DNA from 3 places in the Nocardiopsis moroccensis genome. Region 1 is predicted to be linked to each of the others. Evidence: riboswitches for the same ligand, from Rfam matches in the RefSeq annotation. Region 1 holds a riboswitch; each other region holds the start of a gene.
What was found. Region 1 has a riboswitch for thiamine pyrophosphate ahead of thiO (glycine oxidase ThiO). Riboswitches for the same ligand answer to the same signal wherever they lie in the genome.

Region 1 (3,266 bases):
GCGGGTCGGAAAGATCACCGGAGGCGGGGCGGACGTGGTGGTCGACGGTGCGGGCGGCGCCCTGGGCACCGCCGCGTTCGCCGCCACCGCCGACGGCGGCCGCTTCGTGAGCTACGGAACGCCCAGCGGTGAGTTCGCCGAGGTCGACGACGCGGAGGCCGGACGCCGCGGGATCACCGCCCTGGGCCTGTTCGACCTCGAACCGGCGGACGGAACAGGCAAGCGGGACCTGACCAGGCTGATCCTGGAAGAGGCCCGGGCCGGTCGGATCCGACCGCACGTGGGGCTGACCCTGCCGTTGGAGCGTGCCGCCGAGGCGCACGGCGCGTTGGAGGGCCGCAGGGTCCTGGGCAAGGCGCTCCTGGTGCCCTGACGGGCACCGCCCCTGCACTCCTGGTCAAGCGGTCGGGCGGCGGTCAGGTGTTGTCGGCGCGAGCGGCCAGCCGTGCCTTCAGCGCGCCGGCTGCCGCGCGGGGGTCCTCCGCCTCGGTGATGGCGCGCACCACGACCACCCGGGTGGCCCCGGCGCCCAGCACCTGGTCGATGTTGCCGAGGTCGATACCACCGATCGCGAACCACGGCCGGTCGGTGCCCAGTGCCGCGGCCCGCTCCACCAGTTCCAGACCGGCGGCCGCACGCCCCGGTTTGGTGGGCGTCGCCCAGGTCGGCCCCACGCAGAAGTAGTCGCTCCCGGGCTCCTCCGCGGAGAGCTCGGCGGCCTCGGCGTCGTTGTTGGAGCGGCCGATGATCGGGTCGGCACCGATGATGTCGCGGGCCATGGGCACCGGCAGGTCACGCTGGCCCAGGTGCAGGACGTCGGCGCGCACCGCCCGGGCGATGTCGGCCCGGTCGTTGACGGCGAGCAGCGCCCCGTGGCGCTCGCACGCCTCCCGCAGGACCTCGAGCGCCGCCATTTCCTGGCGCGCCTCCAGGTCCTTGTCCCGGAGCTGGATGATGTCCACACCCCCTGCCAGGGCGGCGTCCGCGAACTCCGCGAGATCGCCGCGCCCGGTCCGGGCGTCGGTGCACAGGTACAGAAGGGATGCGTCCAGGCGCTTGCGCAGGCTGGTTCCGTGGCTGGTCCTCACACCGACCACACTAGGCCCTGACGCCCCGGCGGCCCAAGGGCGCGACCGGGACGGCGTGCCCGGCGGGCCGCGCCCGGAACTAGAAGGCCATCCCCTGGGCCCGACGGCGGACCTCGGTGCCCCGGTTCTCCCGCATGGCCTGGATCGGGGTGCCCGGAAGGCTCTCGTCCGGGGTGAACAGCCAGCGCAGGGCCTCCTCGGTGGAGAAACCCGCGTCGGTGAGCAGCACGATGGTGCCCGGCAGCCCCTTGACGAGGTCCTCGCCGTCCAGGAAGGCGGCGGGGATGGAGAGCTCGCCACCGCGGACCACGCCCATCAGGCGGTTCTCGCGGATGAGCGTCTTGATCCGGTTGGGGCTCACACCCAACGGCACGGCTGCCTCACGCAGGGTCAGCCAGTCGCCGACGAGTTCGTCGATTTCACGGTCGCTTTGTGTCACCCCACCAATCTGCCACACCCGACCGGCCCCCGGGGACCATCCGTCCGGGCGGGGCGGCCCCCGTCCGGAGATCCCCGCCACTGCCGGCGCTGGACGCCCTGCCCTAGGATGGGGTCGAACAGACACGTCCCGCGGGAGCCGGGTGGACCCGGCTGAGAGGGAGGCTCACCGCCTCCGACCGCACGAACCTGATCCGGGTCATGCCGGCGAAGGGAGTGGAACACGGCGCCGTGCGTACCTTCGACGCTCCCCCTCACGAGAAGATTCGTCCTACCAATACTGCGGTCGTGGTCGGCGGCGGCGTCATCGGCCGGGTCACCGCCTGGCGGGCAGCCCAGCGCGGCCTGTCCGTCACCCTCGTCGAACCCGACCCCGTCACCGAACCCTCCTCCGCCCGCGCCGCCTCGACCGTCGCCGCGGGCATGCTCACCCCCGCCACCGAGGCGGTGTTCGGCGAGGAGGAGCTGATGGAGTTCGGCGTGCGCTCGGCGGGCCTGTACGCCGACTTCGTCACCGAGCTCCAGGCGGCGAGCGGTGTGGACGTCGGCCACCGGCGTACGGGAACGCTCCTGGTCGCCTTCGACCGCGACGACCTCGCCGTCCTCACCCGCCTGCACGAGCTGCACGGGCGCCTGGGCGTACCGACCGAACGGCTGACCAGCCGCGAGTGCCGCCGCCTCGAACCCGCGCTCGCCCCGGGTGTGCGCGGCGGGGTGCTGGCCCCCGAGGACCACTCCGTGGACCCCCGCAGGCTGCTCCTGGCCCTTGCCCTGGCCGGTGAGCGGGAAGGGGTGCGCGAGGTCCGCGGGCACGCCGAGGAGATCACCTCCCCCGGCCCCGCCGGTGCCCGTCTGGGCGTGCGCCTGACCGACGGCTCCGTCCTGCCGGCCGACCAGGCCGTCCTGGCGGCGGGGTGCTGGGGTGACCGCGTCCGGGTACCCGAACCCGTGGTGCCCCCGCTGCGACCCGTCAAGGGACAACTGCTGCGCGCCCGGGTCCCCGCCGGCGAACCCCCTCTGGTCAACCGCACCGTGCGCGGTCTGGTCAGGGGCTTCCCGGTCTACCTCGTGCCCAGGGAAGGGGGCGAGGTCGTCGTGGGCGCGACCCAGGAGGAACTGGGCCACGACACCGCTCTCACCGTCGGCGGACTCTGGCAGGTCCTGCGGGACGCGCGCGAACTCGTCCCCGGGGTGAGCGAACTGGAGGTCACCGAGACCTGTGTCGGGCTGCGCCCCGGTTCCCCCGACAACGAACCCCTCCTCGGGCCCACGCGGGTCCCCGGCCTGCACCTGGCCGCCGGACACTTCCGGCACGGGGTGCTGCTGGCCCCCGCGACCGGCGACGCCGTGGCCGAGGCCCTCACCCGGGGCGCGCTGCCCGCGTACGCGCGCCGGTTCGCCGCCGACCGGTTCACCGCCGGGCAGGGACCGCCCGGACCCGGCGGTGCCGACGACACGTTCCGGGAGCGCGCGGAAGGGACCGCGCGGGAACAGCAGGGAGAAGAGCAGTGGAACTGATCATCAACGGCCGGAGCCGCGAGAGCGCGGCCGACACGGTGGCGGCGGTCGTACGCGACCTCACGTCGTCCGGGGACGGCGAGATCCCCGGCGGGATCGCGGTGGCGGTCAACGACGAGGTGGTGCGGCGCTCCGCGTGGGCGGACACCGCGCTGTCCGCGGGAGACCGCGTGGACGTACTCACCGCCGTACAGGGAGGCTGAACCATGTCCGAGACGACCA
Region 2 (3,266 bases), 2.4 Mb from region 1:
GGCTTCGCCCGCGGCATCTTCTCCAACGAGTCCGGCCTGGGCACCGGCGGCATCGCGGCCGCCGCGGCCAAGACCACCCAGCCGGTCCGCCAGGCCATGGTCTCCATGACCCAGACCTTCATCGACACCATCATCGTGGTCAGCATGACCTGCCTGGTCATCATCACCACCGGTGTGTGGGAGGTGGAGAACCCCGAGGACGGTTCCCTGCTCACCTCGCAGGCGCTGACCGAGGGCCTGGGGACCATCAGCCCGGCGTTCGGTTCCGCCGGTGCCTACGTCGTGGCGCTCGCGGTGGCGGTGTTCGCCTTCAGCACCCTGCTCGGCTGGGCCTACTACGGAGAGCGCTGCGTGGAGTTCCTGGGCGGCCGCGGGCTCGTCCTGCCCTACCGTCTGGTGTTCATCGTGATCATCTTCGTCGGGGCGGTGGCCAGCCTCGACTCGGTCTGGCTGTTCAGCGACATCGCCAACGGCCTGATGGCCCTGCCCAACCTGGTCGGCCTGCTGCTCCTGTCGCCGGTCATCGTCGCGGAGACCAAGAAGTTCTTCGGACACCCCGACTGGCGTAACCCGGACGCCGTCATGGACGACGTGCGCGGCTAGGGGCGTTCGCGCGCTCGGAGAAGCGCACCCGTTCCCGCGCACTCGGCGGGCTGACAGGAGGGGGACCGGCCGCTGCGGCCGGTCCCCCTTCGTCTCTCCCCGGCAAGGGGGCTGTGCTTCCTGGTACCAGGGGCGATTCAGGGACGGTTGTCCTGCCACCACCGGGGACGGCTGTGCCTGCTACCACCAGAGGTGGCTGTGCTTGCTACCACCAGAGGTGGCAGTGTCTGCTACCACCAAAGGTGGAAATGGTGCACGGGGCCCTGGCCGCCGCCGGCGTCGATCTCCCCGGCACGGACCAGGGCCCGGGTCAGGTACTCCTTGGCGTCGGCCACGGCGGTCACCGTGTCCGGGCGCTGCGGGAGGAGGGCGGCGATCGAGGACGACAGGGTGCAGCCGGTGCCGTGGGTGTTGCGGGTGTCCACCCGCCCGGCGCGGAACTCCACCGGCTCCGTCACCCCGTCGACCAGCAGGTCCACGCTCTCCTCCCCCGGAAGGTGCCCGCCCTTGATCAGGACGTGGCGCGGGCCCAGCTCCAGCAGGCGCTCGGCCTGGTCGCGCATCTGCTTGAGGTCGGTGGCCTCGGCTTCGCCGAGCAGGTCGGCGGCCTCAGGCAGGTTCGGGGTGATCAGGTCGGCGCGTGGCAGCAGTTCGCTGCGCAGCGCCTCGATCGCCGAGCTCTCCAACAGCCGGTCACCGCTCTTGGCCACCATCACCGGATCCACCACCACGTTCGGCAGGTCGTACCGGTCCACGGCCGCCGCGACCGCCTCGGTGACTTCGGAGGTCGACAGCATCCCCACCTTGACCGCGTGCACGGTCGCGTCGGAGAACAGGGTGTCCATCTGGTCGGTGACGAACGACGCGGGGACACCGTGCACCCCGGTGACCCCGCGTGTGGACTGGGCGGTCAACGCCGTCACCACGGTCATCCCGTAGACCCCGTGGGCGGAGAACGACTTCAGGTCGGCCTGGATGCCGGCGCCCCCGCTGGGGTCGCTTCCGGCGATGGACACGACGTTGTACGCGCTCATGGGCGTTCCTTCGCTAGTACTAACTAGGGCAGGTTCGACGGGTGTGCTCTCAGCCGGCAGGTCTGTCTCCGGCACCCCGCGCCGCCGGGGCCTCGCGGCCCCGGCATCCGTATGTGTTTGTGGTGGTTCCGACTCTAACCGAGGTCCCGGGAGGCGTTGACGCGCCTCGGCCCCGGACCGGCGGCTCCGGTCAGTGGACGGTGACGTCCGGTCGGCGCTGGGTGGCCTCCAACCGCTCCCGCTTGCGGCGTTCCCAGACGATGGCCCCGACGATGACGGCGAAGCCGAGCACCATGAGGGTGACGGTCACCGGGATTTCGGTGGCGGGGAGGATCTCCCGCTCCTCGTTCTGCCAGGGCCACAGGGCGCGCAGGGAACCCGCCATCAAACCGGTCAGGACCACCAGGGTCATGTGGTGGAAGTTCTCCAGTAGGTACTGGAGGACCTTCACGAAGACCGCCAGACCCGTGATCATGCCGAGGGCGAAGGTGCCCAGGTAGACGAAGTCGAGGTTCCCCACCGCGTCCTTGGTCGGCCCGTACAGGCCGACGGTCAGCAGGATGAAGGAACCGGACAGGCCCGGCAGGACCAGCGCGCAGATCGCGACCGAGGCGACGAGGAAGACCACCACCGGGTGTGTGGGCAGGTTGGCGCCCGGAAGGCCGGTCAGGAAGAAGGTGAGGGCGGCGAAGGCCAGGGCGATCAGGTAATGGCCCGCCCGCCAGCTGCGGCCGGCGCCGGTGTAGGGGATCCACAGGCAGGCCAGCACGAGCCCGAAGAAGATGGCGTAGGCGTACTGGGTGTACTCCTCGACCAGCGGGGCGATGAGTAGCAGCGCCAGGACCAGGGCCACCGCCATCCCGATCAGCGCGGGAACCAGGACGGACCATTCCACCTGGCGGAACTGCGCCCTGGCCCGGTCCTTGCCGCGACCGCGCGGGACGTCGGTGAGGTAGCGCTTGATCCCGCTGACCATGTGGCCGGCGCCGCCGATCAGCTGGTCGTAGAGGCCGACGATCAGGGCGACCGTGCCGCCGCTGATACCGGGCAGCGCCTCTGAGGTGCCCACGGCCCCGCCGCGCACCGCGTTGAAGATGTAGGAGCCTACTGACTTGGCCATGTTGTCGGGCGCGTGCCCGGGGACTCCCGGGAGGGGCGCCGTCCTCCGTCCTGATGGGGCCGCCGGTCCCGTTTCCACGGTAGACCGGCGGGGGTCAAAGGGGTGCTGGTCCGCGCGGACCCGTCTGGTAACCGCTTCTGGGCCCGATGTCCGGATCCGCGCCGAGTTTTGACGGCCCGGGCCGCGTGATGGGGGAGGGGAGCCGTCGGGCCCAGGGCCGGGCAGCGCCAAGTCTAGCGGTGACCGGAGGAGGAACAGGCGCTCGTCCACCCAGAAAAGCGAGGTTTCGGCTGGGGTTGTATGCGTCGCCTCCGAGGCCGAAAAGCGGAGCCCGTCAGGGAAGGAGGAGACGGGGCTTCGCCGGCAGAGGCACCGGAACACGGGGTGAGGGCATCGGCGCCCGGAGCGGGCGCCGTGGGATCACAGGGTGAGCGCCGCGGTCCCCTCGCCTGCCACCGACGCGGCCCACCGGTAGTCCTGCTTGCCCACGGCGGTGCGCCGCACCCGGT
Region 3 (3,266 bases), 2.9 Mb from region 1:
CGGACCTGCTCGGCGAGAGCGCGGCCGAACGCGAACAGCTCATCAGCCGGGGCGGGTTCACCGTGCGGACCACGCTCGACGCCGCCGCGCAGGACGCTGCGCAGGCCGCCATCGACAAGCGGGTCCCGCACGATGACTCCACCAAGTTCGCCGCCCAGGCCTTCGTCGAACCCGGTTCCGGCCGGGTGCGCGGTCTGGCCCAGAACCTCCGCCACGGGTTCGACGACGACCAGGTCGGCACGACCTCGATCAACCTCGCGGTCGACCAGGCCGACGGCGGCTCCACCGGATACCAGGCCGGGTCGACCTTCAAGCCCTTCACGCTGGCCGCCGCGCTGGACGAGGGCCTGGGGTACGGCACCAGCTTCTCCGCGCCCAAGAGCATGTCGATCAGCGGCATGACCAACTGCGAGGGCGGCACGATGTCCTCGTGGAGCGTGCGCAACGCCGGTGAGAGCGACGGGGGCAGCCACAACATGATCAGCGGGACCAAGGGGTCGGTGAACACCTACTTCGCCCAGCTCCAGAAGCGGGTGGGCCTGTGCGACACCGCGAAGATGGCGAAGAAACTCGGCGTGCACCGCGCCGACGGCGGTGAACTCGGGGTGTGGAGCTCGTTCACCCTCGGCGACCAGGAGGTCTCCCCGCTGACCATGGCCGCCGCGTACGCGACCTTCGCGGCCCGTGGCGAGTACTGCGAGCCCCGCCCGGTGCGCTCGGTGACCGACGACGAGACGGGCGAGGAGACCAAGGCCAGCTCCGAGTGCGAGCAGGTGATCAAGAAGCGGACCGCAGACGGCGTCAACCACCTGCTCCAGCAGACCTTCAACGGCGGTACCGCCAACGGTCTGGGCCTGGGCCGTCCGGTCGCGGGCAAGACCGGCACCACGGACAGCGCCGCCTACGCCTGGTTCGCCGGGTACACCCCGAACCTCGCCTCGACGGTGGCCGTCGGCGACGTGCGCGGCGGTGAGAAGCACCCGCTCCAGGGCGTGACCATCGGCGGCCGCTACTACGGCATCGTCTACGGCGGCACCCTGCCCGGTCCGATCTGGCAGGAGAGCATGCGCGGCGCCACCGGCTCGCTGCCCGCGGAGAGCTTCGCCGGTTCGCCGGGCGCCTTCGGCGACCCGAAGGCCGAACCACCCAAGGAGAAGGAGGACGACTCCGACGCCTAGGCCGGAATCCGAGGCCTGGAACGGGGTTCCACACCCGGACCGGATCCCGTGCCGGGAACGGGAACGGGGCCGTCACTGGGCGGAACCTCCAAACGGTCACAGTGAGGGCTGTGGGGTGGAAACATCCCACAGCTCTCCTTGTTGCCCCATAATGGAGCCAATCCGACAGGGGAGCGCGTGAGCGCTGAGAGTGCGGCACCGAGCCGCAGACCCTTACACACCTGATCTGGGTCATGCCAGCGAAGGAAGTCATAGGAACTCGCCACCGTGCGCGTACCCGGGTACGCCGGTGTGGCGCTCTTAGCCACATGGGCCCTCGTCACCCCCGACGAAGGGACATCACCAGAATGAGTACCGAATCCGACCCCGGAACCGGCACCGAGCGGACGGGCTTCGTCCGTCAGATCCGCGAGAGGTTCCGGAGCTGGCGCACCGTCGACATCGTCGTGGCCGCCGTGATCGGCGTCGCCGTCGGCGTCGTCTTCTGGCTGTGGAACATCGTCTGGTCGGTCACCACGCCGCTGTTCGTCGCCTTCCCGCCCGGGCAGGCCGTCGTCTACGGCATGTGGCTGATCTCCGGCGTGCTCGGCGGCCTGATCATCCGCAAGCCGGGCGCGGCCCTGCTCACCTCGGTCGCGGCCGCCTCGGTCTCGGCGGTGTTGGGCACCCAGTGGGGGATCATGGTCATCCTCGACGGCACCCTCCAGGGGCTGCTGCCCGAACTGGTCTTCCTGGCCTTCGCCTACCGGCGGTGGAACATGGGCGTGGCCGTGCTCGCGGCCGCGGTCGCGGGTGTCTCCCCGGCCATCCGCGACAACATCGCCTACAACGTCACCTGGCCGCTCCACTACCAGGTGACCTACGGGGTGATCGTGGTGATCAGCGCGGCGGTCATCGCGGGTGTGGGTGCGCGTCTGCTCACCACGGCGCTGGCCCGCTCCGGTGCCCTGGCGCCCTTCCCGTCGGCCAAGGGCTGACCCGTGGCCGGACCGAACGCCCGCGGCGCGCGCGTGGAACTCTCCGGGTGGGGCTGGAAGCACTCGGGTCGTGCCACCCACGCGCTGCGGGGCGTGGACCTGACCATCGAACCCGGTGAACGCGTACTGCTGCTGGGCGCCTCCGGGGCGGGTAAGTCCACCCTGCTGCACTCCCTGGCCGGGCTCACCGGCCAGGACGGCGCCATCAGCGGCGACCAGGAGGGATCGCTGCTCGTGAACGGCCGCCCGGCCGACCGGGGCAGGGGAGGCGTCGGGCTGGTCAGCCAGGACCCCGAGACCCAGTTGGTGATGGCCCGAGCCGGTGACGACGTCGCGTTCGGCCTGGAGAACCTGGGTGTGGACCCGGAGCTGATCTGGCCCCGGGTGGAGCGGTCCATGGCCGAGGTCGGTTTCCCCTACGGACTCCGGCACTCCACCGGGGCCCTGTCCGGCGGTGAGAAGCAGCGCCTGGTCATCGCGGGGGCGCTGGCGATGCGTCCGCGCCTGCTGCTGTTGGACGAGCCCACCGCCAACCTCGACCCCGCCGGGGCCGAACTGGTACGCGCGCTGCTGGCCCGCCTGCTCACCGAGACCGAGGCCACTCTCGTGCTGGTCGAACACCGGGTCGCCGACGTCGTGGACCTGGTGGAGCGGGTCGTGGTGGTCGAGCCGGGCGGCGGAGTGATCGCCGACGGGGCGCCGAGGAGGGTGTTCGCGGAGCACGGACGGTCCCTGGCCCGACAGGGCGTGTGGATCCCCGGGAACGAACCGGTGCCCGAGGTCCCGCCTGCGCCCGGCGGGCCGGCCCTGGTCGAGACCGTCGGCGTCGCCGCGCGCACCCCCTTCCAGGTGGGCGTGCGGGCCGCACCCCGGCGGACGGTGCTCGACGGGGTGGACCTCACCCTGGCGGCCGGAACGGCGACCGCCCTGACCGGCCCCAACGGCGCGGGCAAGTCCACGCTGCTCACCATGCTGGCCGGACTGTCCAAGCCGCACCGGGGCCGGGTGCTGCCGCGCGGACCGCTGGCCGAGGCCGACCGGCGTCCGCTCGTGCGCTGGCCCGCACGGCGCCTGGCCCGGCACGTGGGCACGGTCTTCCAGCACGCCGAGG

Region 2: linked by a shared signal. The riboswitch ahead of thiD (bifunctional hydroxymethylpyrimidine kinase/phosphomethylpyrimidine kinase) and the one ahead of thiO (glycine oxidase ThiO) in region 1 are both predicted to bind thiamine pyrophosphate.
Region 3: linked by a shared signal. The riboswitch ahead of ACUKCB_RS26715 (ECF transporter S component) and the one ahead of thiO (glycine oxidase ThiO) in region 1 are both predicted to bind thiamine pyrophosphate.

Annotation. Positions count from the first base shown of each region.
Region 1 is NZ_CP199747.1:2,712,960-2,716,225, forward strand. It holds gene ACUKCB_RS12025 (zinc-binding dehydrogenase) at 1-373, shown strand, start outside; gene thiE (thiamine phosphate synthase) at 417-1,088, opposite strand; gene ACUKCB_RS12035 (Rv2175c family DNA-binding protein) at 1,168-1,527, opposite strand; TPP riboswitch at 1,649-1,759, shown strand; gene thiO (glycine oxidase ThiO) at 1,728-3,044, shown strand; gene thiS (sulfur carrier protein ThiS) at 3,035-3,247, shown strand; gene ACUKCB_RS12050 (thiazole synthase) at 3,251-3,266, shown strand, end outside.
Region 2 is NZ_CP199747.1:285,207-288,472, forward strand. It holds gene ACUKCB_RS01155 (alanine/glycine:cation symporter family protein) at 1-603, shown strand, start outside; gene thiD (bifunctional hydroxymethylpyrimidine kinase/phosphomethylpyrimidine kinase) at 834-1,637, opposite strand; TPP riboswitch at 1,626-1,726, opposite strand; gene ACUKCB_RS01165 (DUF368 domain-containing protein) at 1,828-2,757, opposite strand; gene ACUKCB_RS01170 (acyl-CoA synthetase) at 3,178-3,266, opposite strand, start outside.
Region 3 is NZ_CP199747.1:6,040,231-6,043,496, forward strand. It holds gene ACUKCB_RS26710 (transglycosylase domain-containing protein) at 1-1,178, shown strand, start outside; TPP riboswitch at 1,336-1,443, shown strand; gene ACUKCB_RS26715 (ECF transporter S component) at 1,526-2,155, shown strand; gene ACUKCB_RS26720 (ABC transporter ATP-binding protein) at 2,159-3,266, shown strand, end outside.